One region of the Sphingomonas sp. LR59 genome, then DNA from elsewhere that is predicted to be linked to it. Evidence: predicted binding sites of a transcription regulator. Region 1 holds the regulator's gene; the other holds the start of a gene.
The links. Region 1 encodes LexA, which represses DNA repair genes until DNA is damaged. Its sites were predicted from a motif close to GTTCCNCNCTTGTTCT; they were not measured.

Region 1 (4,424 bases):
ATGGCAAAGCGCCAGACAAGGCCGAAACTCACACCCTCCCGCCGGACCTTCTACCGGACGAGACCGTTCCAAACCTGAACCCCAGAACTGCGCCCGCCAAAAGTCTCCCAGCGTGTGAACTTCCTGCACTTTCAGCAGGAAAACCACGTAATATCAGAGCCAAAAGCATGACCCTAGTCCCCGTCGCCGAAGCCCAGTCCCGCCTCTTCGCCATGGCCCCTCGCGTCGGCTACGAGACCGTGACGTTGCGCGAAGCCGCCGGCCGCTGGGCCGCCGAGGACATCCTCGCCCGCCGCACGCAGCCCGCCGCAGACCTCTCGGCGATGGACGGCTACGCGATCCGCTTCGAAGACCTCCCCGGCCCCTGGACCGTCATCGGCGAAAGCGCCGCCGGCCGCCCCTTCACCGGCAAGGTCGGCCAAGGTGAAGCCACCCGCATCTTCACCGGCGCCGCCATGCCCGACGGCGCCGACACGGTCATGGTCCAGGAAGAAGCCGAGCGTGACGGCGCAACCCTGATCCTAGCCGGCGAAGGCCCCCCGACGCTCGGCCGCAACACCCGCCGCAAGGGCCTCGATTTCTCCACCGGCACCCGCCTGATCGCCGCCGGCGACCGCCTCAGCCCCGCCCGCATCGCCGTCGCCGCAACCGGCGGCCACGGCAGCCTCACCGTCAACCGCCGCATCCGCGTCGCCGTCGCCGCCACCGGCGACGAACTCGTCCCCCCGGCTCCACCACCGACGGCGTAGCGCTCCCCGAATCGAACGGCATCATGCTCGCCGCGATGCTCGCCGACATGCCCGTCGACATCATCGATCTCGGCATCCTGCCCGACAATCTCGAGATCCTCCGCAAAGCCTTCGCAAGCGTTCAGGCAGACCTCCTAGTCACCACCGGCGGCGCATCGGTCGGCGACCACGACCTCGTCCGCCCGGCGATCGAAGCCGCCGGCGGCACCATCGATTTCTGGCGGATCGCGCTGCGCCCCGGCAAGCCGATGATGGCCGGCCGGATCGGCGAGATGATGGTGCTCGGCCTTCCCGGTAACCCGGTCTCCGCGTTCGTCACCGCGACGCTGTTCGTTAAACCCGTCGTCGCGCACATGGCGGGCGCGCGCGACCCGCTCCCCCAGTCGACCCACGCGCTGCTCGGCGAAGACCTGCCCGCCAACAACGCCCGCACCGACTATCTCCGCGCCGAACTGCGCGACGGCAAAGCCTATGCTTCGACGATCCAGGACAGTTCGATGCTGCTTACGCTCGCACGCTCGACCTGCCTCATCGTCCGTCCCGGCGACGCCCCGGCGGCAAGGGAGGGCGAATCGGCGGAAATCCTCGTGATCGCGTAACACGAGCGCTTGACGGCGTTAATTATGTTCCATAGAAGTTCCCAGTCTGTTCCGGACGGAGAACCGCCATGCTCACGCGCAAGCAGCACGAACTCGTCTGCTTCATCAATGATCGCCTTAACGAAACCGGCGTCTCGCCGTCGTTCGAGGAGATGAAGGACGCCCTCGACCTCAAGTCGAAGTCGGGCGTCCACCGTCTGATCAGCGCGCTTGAGGAGCGCAACTTCATCCGCCGCTTGCCGAACCGCGCGCGCGCACTCGAAGTGCTTCGCATGCCCGAGCGTGCCGAGAAAAAGGCGCCATCAAAGGCGTCGAACGTAAAGCCCGCGCCCGCTACCGCGCCACAGCCAGCGAACGACGTCGTCGAGATCCCCCTCCACGGCCGCATCGCCGCCGGCGTCCCGATCGAAGCGTTCGAAGGCAGCACGATGTTGGCCGTCCCCGCCGCACTGCTGGGTTCGGGTGAACACTATGCGCTCGAAGTCTCCGGCGACTCCATGGTCGAGGCCGGTATCCTAGACGGCGACTACGCCCTGATTCGCCGCACCGAGACCGCCCGAGACGGCGAGATCGTCGTCGCCCTGATCGAAGACAGCGAAGCCACCCTGAAATACTTCCGCCGCGAAGGCGCCATGGTCCGCCTCGACCCTGCAAACCGAGCCTACGACCCCCAACGCTACGCCCCCGCCCAAGTCCGCGTCCAAGGCAAACTATCCGGCATCCTCCGCCGCTATGACTGAATGACCGGGACCGGCCTGCGCCACAGCGACGCAGGCCGATCACGGTTTTTAGTTGCTAAGGAAAAGCGCCCGCTCAAGCTGGTGAGCTAAGTCGCTCGTTCCCGCTAGCGACGGTGACCGCGTCTGATCGGCAGACTAAGCGATATACTCGATACTCGGAGCTGTCGGGAACAGTTCTTCGACATGCCCAAGCAAGGACCGCCAAGCGTCCGGAAGCCCCTCTCCCGCTCCGATGCATAAGCGCGACTTCGACTCGAACCCTCAATCTCTGCGCCTCTGCGCCTTTGCGCGAACATTTCGTCGCCAATCACCCACACAGCCGAAGAATTTGTTCGCGCGGAGACGCGGAGACGGGGAGGTATTGCGTTCGGCGAGAGACGAAGCTGTTCCAATGCCTGCGGCAGTAAGACCGAACAATAGCCAGCCCGATTCATCCATCGTAAAAAACTTCTCCGCGGCTCCGCGTGAACCAATTCTTCGCGCTGGGATCGCATACGGCTACGGATGATTTTGTTCACGCAAAGGCGCAAAGGCGCAAAGTCGCGAAGATGTGGTGCTTAGATCGGCGTCTATTTGCCTTCGCAGACCACCGAAAAACCGACGTCGACTTATCGTTCATGGAGGTGTGAATGTCTCCCGAATCGCATCACCTTCGCGCCTTTGCGCCTTCGCGTGAACATTCTACTTTTGACGGCCTCGGCTGGCGCGAAACGCTGACGCTGCGTTATGAAACCTGCCATGTCCCGGCTTGAACGAGTGCGCGGTGCGTTCGAGGAGAGGCGGATCGCGCCAGGGGTGACGATCGTCTGCATTCAGGATGGTCACGACTGTCCCGCTCCCCAAGGTCAGCGCGACACCGCCCGTCCGCCGGAGCACACGACGATCCAGCTTCAGCCACCGCGGCGCACAACGTTTCGGCAGACCGCGGTCGCTGACGACGACATCGGCGCCGCGGCAGGCGGCGATGAACTCTGCAATCGGAACCATATAGGCGCTGCGGGTCGCTAGGATGCGCCACATCCGTCCTCGTCCAGCGATATCTGTGACGCACAGATCGCGGCTGCATCGGGCATCGGGTTGGTCCGCGAGCAGGAGCGGCTCGCCATCCACCCCACCATTCTCGGCCAGCATGTCGCGCGTATAGTCGCCCGCCCGGTCGCGCAGCATCGCCAGCCCCGCCGCGGTTCGTACCGCGACGTGGCGACCGTCTCCCGTCACCAGAACGTCAGGCGCTGGCGTGGTCAGCGCCCAGATCGCGCCGGCCGCCAGCGGCATCAGCCCGAGGCGTCGCCACTGGGTCCGCCAGAGCGCAATCCAAATCCCCCGACGATCATTAGCGCGAACGCCGCCGTCGGCATCGCGGGCAACGACCGCACCGAGCCGGGAGCGCTGGCGACGATATGCGCCAGCCAGAGCAACGCATCGAGCGAGCGTTGGACCAGCCACCAGATCGGCGCGCCAAGACCGCCCGCATCGAGCAGCAGTGCCAACGCTTCCAGCGGCATCACCACGAACGTCGTCAGCGGGATCGCGACGATGTTGGCGAACGCGCCGTACAGCCCCGCCTTGTGGAAATGATAGACCGCGATCGGCATCAGCGCGAATTCGACCAGCAGGCCCGTCAACAGCAGCGATGCGACACCCCGCGCGAGTTTGCGCCCGCGTCCTTCGTCATGCGGACCAAAGAACGCGCGGATCACAGGATGCTCGTGCAGCGCCATGATCGCGGTGATCGCCGCGAACGACAGCTGGAAGCTCGGTCCGGCTGCCGATTCGGGCAATACCAGCATGACGCACGCCGCTCCCGCCGCGACGAGCCGCAACGTCATCGCCTCGCGTCCCATCGCCAGTGCCGCCAGCACGAGCAACGCGGCCACGCACGACCGGATCGTCGGCACTTGGCTCCCGGTCAGCAAGGTATAGCCGATCGCCGCCGCCGCACCCGCCAATGCAGCGATCAGCGGCAGTCGCGCATGAAGCGCCAGCCAAGGACTGAGCGCCAGTAGCCGCAGCACGATCAACATCGTCGCTGCCACCGCCGCGGTGATATGCAACCCGCTAACCGACAGCAGATGTGCGAGGCCCGCCCGGCGCATCGCCTCCGAATCCTCTTCGCTGATCGCACCAACGTCACCCGTTGCGAGCGCTGCCGCTATGCCGCCTGCGCTGCCGTCCAGTCGCGAGACGATATGGTGCGACAGAGCGACGCGAATGCCGGCGCCCGATCCGCTCGGCGTCGTCACAGCAACCGGTGCAAAACCGCGTCCCGTCGCGCCGATACCGCCGAACCACGCAACCCGGGCGAAGTCGTAGGCGCCTGGCACCGCTGGCAAAGG
Region 2 (4,424 bases), 2.2 Mb from region 1:
GTAGCCGAGGCCGACCTCGACCAGCATCGCCATCTTGTCGCGGATCGGGGGAACCGCCTTGAAGAACTCGGCGGCGTCCTCGACCGTCATGTCGAGCACGTCGGCGATCGAATGACCCTTGAACTTCACCTCGAGCGTCTCGCGATTGTAGCGCGCGCCGTGGCAGACGTCGCAGGTGACGTAGACGTCGGGGAGGAAGTGCATCTCGATCTTGAGCACGCCGTCGCCCTGGCACGCCTCGCAGCGGCCGCCCTTGACGTTGAAGCTGAAGCGGCCGGGCTTGTAGCCGCGCGCCTGCGATTCCGGCAGGCCGGCGAACCAGTCGCGGATCTGCGTGAAGCTGCCGGTGTAGGTAGCGGGGTTGCTGCGCGGGGTGCGGCCGATCGGCGACTGGTCGATGTCGATGACCTTGTCGAGATACTGGAGGCCGGTGATCTTGTCGTGCTTGCCCTGGACGATGCGCGCGCCGTTCAGCTCGCGTGCGGCGGCGGCGTAGAGCGTGTCGATCGTGAAGCTCGACTTGCCCGAACCGGAGACGCCGGTGATGCAGGTGAAGGTGCCGAGCGGGAGACTTGCGGTGACGCCGCGCAGGTTGTTCGCGACCGCGTTGTGGACGGTGAGCTTCTTGCCGTTGCCTTTACGACGCGTCGCGGGGACGGGGACCTCGCGCGTGCCGTTGAGATAGTCGGCGGTGATGCTGCCCTTGGACTTGAGGATCTGCTTCAGCGTGCCCTGCGCGACGACCTGGCCGCCGCGGACGCCCGCGCCCGGGCCCATGTCGATGATGTAGTCGGCGGTGCGGATCGCGTCCTCGTCATGCTCGACGACGAGCACGGTGTTGCCGAGATCGCGCAGACGGCGGAGCGTCTTGAGGAGCATGTCGTTGTCGCGCTGGTGCAGGCCGATCGAGGGCTCGTCGAGGACGTAGAGCACGCCGGACAGGCCGCTGCCGATCTGCGACGCGAGGCGAATGCGCTGGCTCTCGCCGCCTGAGAGCGTGCCGCTGGTGCGGTCGAGGTTGAGGTAGTCGAGGCCGACATTGTTGAGGAAGCCCAGCCGCTCGACGATCTCCTTGAGGATGCGTTCGGCGATCGCGTTCTGCTGGTCGCCGAGATGCTGCGGCATGTCGGTGAAGAACTGGAGCGCGTCGACCACGGACAGGTGCGTGGCGTAGGAGATGTCCTTCATCGCGATCTTGACCGCGAGTGCTTCGGGTTTCAGGCGCGCGCCGCCGCAGACTTCGCAGGGGGCGGCGGACTGGTACTTGCTGAGCTCCTCGCGCATCCAGGCGGAGTCGGTCTGGAGCATGCGGCGGTTGAGGTTGCCGATGACGCCTTCGAACGGCTTGGAGACGTCGTATTTCTTCTTGCCGTCGATGAAGGTGAGCGTGACGGGCTTGCCCTTCGAGCCGTGCAGGATGGTGCTCTGGACCTCCGGCGGAAGGTCGGACCAGGGCGTCTCGATGTCGAACTTGAACTCGCGCGCGAGGCTGCCGAGGACCTGCATGTAATAGGGCGATGGCGGGTTGGATTTCGCCCAGGGGACGACCGCGCCCTTCTTGATGCTGAGCATGTGGTTGGGGACGACGAGATCTTCGTCGAACAGCAGCTTCTCGCCGAGCCCGTCGCAGGCCGGGCACGCGCCTTGCGGGGCGTTGAACGAGAACAGGCGCGGCTCGATCTCGGAGATGGTGAAGCCGCTGACCGGGCAGGCGAACTTTTCGCTGAAGACGATGCGGCCGTCGGGGGCGTTGTTGCCGAGGATTTCGGACTTGGGGGTGTGCGGTTCGACCGGGTCGGCGGGGTCGACATAGGCGAGCCCGTCAGCGAGTTTCAGCGCGGTTTCGAAGCTCTCGGCCAGGCGCGTGGCGATTTCGCCGCCGACGACCAGGCGGTCGACGACGACTTCGATGTCGTGCTTGTACTTCTTGTCGAGCGCGGGGGCTTCGTCGATGTCGTGGATCGTGCCGTCGATGCGGACGCGCGCGAAGCCCGCCTTCTGCCACTCGGCGAGTTCCTTGCGGTACTCACCCTTGCGGCCGCGGACGACGGGGGCGAGCAGGTACAGGCGCGTGCCCTCGGGGAGCGCCATGACGCGGTCGACCATTTGGCTGACGGTCTGCGCCGCAATGGGTTCGCCGGTGGCGGGCGAGTACGGGATGCCGACGCGCGCCCAGAGCAGGCGCATATAGTCGTAGATTTCGGTGACGGTGGCGACGGTCGAGCGCGGGTTGCGGCTCGTGGTCTTCTGCTCGATCGAGATCGCCGGCGACAGGCCCTCGATGTGGTCGACGTCGGGCTTCTGCATCAGTTCGAGGAACTGGCGGGCGTAGGCGCTGAGGCTCTCGACGTAGCGACGCTGGCCCTCGGCGTAGATCGTGTCGAAGGCGAGGCTCGACTTGCCCGACCCCGACAGGCCGGTGATCACCGTGAGCGTGTCGCGGGGGATGTCGATGTCGACGTCCTTGAGGTTGTGCTCGCGCGCGCCGCGTACGGAAATCTTGGTCAGCATAAGGTGAGTTCTACTTCTGTTCTTGGCCGGATGCCAGTGCGGGAGATAGGAACGGCAACGGGATTCCGCCAGCGCACCACGTCGGTTCGCGTTCGATGCCAAATCCCCGAAACGGACCTATCTCGCCGCTGTGATTGGCGGTGAATAGGGTATCCACGGGTCAACGCTCCACAGGGCGTCCAGTTCGTAGCGTGCCGCGTGTATTTTACCGGCCGACCCTCGACCCACCGCACACTCGACGCGGTCCTCGCCCGTTCGGCCCTACAGGGGCAGTATTTTCATGGCTGATCTGCGCATAGTCCTCGAGATCGTAGTGTCGCATCTGAACGGCATCGCCGATTATGGCTTTGCCTTCGACGGGCAACCCGTCGCGACGAGTGGCGGTAAAGGTATCTTCAAGGCCGTACCTGACCGCAAGAAATTGCTCGAATGGGTGATGATCGGTGATCCCGGTGCCACCATGAAGGTCGAAATCCTGCGCAACGGCGCGGCGATCTATACCCGCGATGCATCGACGATCCCGCCCCCACTCGGGAAGGCCTATGATGCTTTCCTGATCGACGTGCGCTGATGCTGCCGGTCCGGATGCGTGCGATCAATGCTCTCGCTTTCGCCATTGGCCTGGCGGGACATGGCGATGCCTGGGCACAGTCTTCGCCTCCCACACCCGCGACGTTACCCGCTGAGGCCGGCGCTATATCGGCCGGGCCTGTCACGGCGCCGACGATGGCAGATTACCACCGCGCACTCGCCGCAGTTGAGCGCGCGGCGCAGGCGGCGACGCGAGCCGCCGGGGCTGCCGAGGCGGCGGCGCGGGACCTGCGCCTGATCGCCAGCGGCATGACGGCCGATGCATCGTCGGTAACGTCTGGGGCCGTGGGTAAGGTCGTGCCGGGGGCCGATGCGCCCGTCGTCACGGGAGCCAACGCGCAGGGCAAGCGATCGACAATTGGAAACATGATCGTCGATCATATCGCGGACAACAGGCTTCTGGCTTTGGAAGCGGTCGAATCCGGCTCCGCAAACGGGCCCAATGACCGCTTCCTTAAATCCAGCCCAACGCCCGATCTGCAATTCATCGCATCAAGCGAGGACAAGATCGCGAGCCTGTCCTGGACGCTCGACATCAGCGGTGTGCAGACCGGGAAGCGGCTGGCAGCCGATCATCTGACGATCACCGCCGCGAGCGATCTCGATTCGAGCCATGAAGCGAAGATATTAGGTTTGGACGGGTTTTCGGGCGGCACCGAGATCGCCCTATCCTATATCCATTATTCAACCGAGGCGGACTTGAATGGTACGGAAAAGCCAGAGGTCGAGCGCGCGCGGGAGAGTTGCCTGAACGCGAATGGCGACAAGGACGACGTGGCCCAGCTGTGCGATCCCTATAGCTTTCCGACCGGCGTATCGATGTTCGTCTTACGCTATTATCCGCAAGGGCTGCGCTCGATGATCAAGGCCGCGTTGCCCGGAAACGTCGATTTTTATGGTGTGCGAGTGGCGGCGAGCCAGATCGATTTTACCTATCTCGATCGCGCCGCATTCACGACCCGCGACCAGTCCAGGCTCGGCTTCAAGGCGACCGCGTTCGGCGGTGTCCTACTCGGACTGGGCCAATCCGCGCTGACCGGGTCCTTCACCTATGGCCGCCGCTATGCCGAAAACGATCCGGTGACGCTCTGCCAACCGATCACGACACCACAGACGCAGTGCCTGACGAACGCGGACGGCGCCCCGGTGCGGAAGGACAAGGCCATCGTCGCGGTCGAAGCGCGGCATGGCTTTGGCGCAGCGGTCGGACAGTTCGCGACGCTGGCGATCGCGCCGCAGGTCAGCGTCGATCTGAAGTCCAAGGCCTTTTCGCTGGACGTGCCCGTGTATTTCGTCGGCGACGGCACCGGCAAGCTGCGCGG

Region 2: a site for LexA is predicted at 2,519-2,534, ahead of uvrA (excinuclease ABC subunit UvrA). Genes of this name have one in related genera too.

What each region holds. Positions count from the first base shown of each region.
Region 1 is NZ_JASPFL010000001.1:1,698,812-1,703,235, forward strand. Features, by position in the region: partial or broken gene QP164_RS07650 (molybdopterin molybdotransferase MoeA) at 168-1,348, shown strand; gene lexA (transcriptional repressor LexA) at 1,417-2,088, shown strand; gene QP164_RS07660 (hypothetical protein) at 2,770-3,363, opposite strand; gene QP164_RS07665 (ComEC/Rec2 family competence protein) at 3,363-4,424, opposite strand, start outside.
Region 2 is NZ_JASPFL010000001.1:3,859,503-3,863,926, reverse strand. Features, by position in the region: gene uvrA (excinuclease ABC subunit UvrA) at 1-2,511, opposite strand, end outside; gene QP164_RS18165 (hypothetical protein) at 2,792-3,082, shown strand; gene QP164_RS18160 (hypothetical protein) at 3,238-4,424, shown strand, end outside.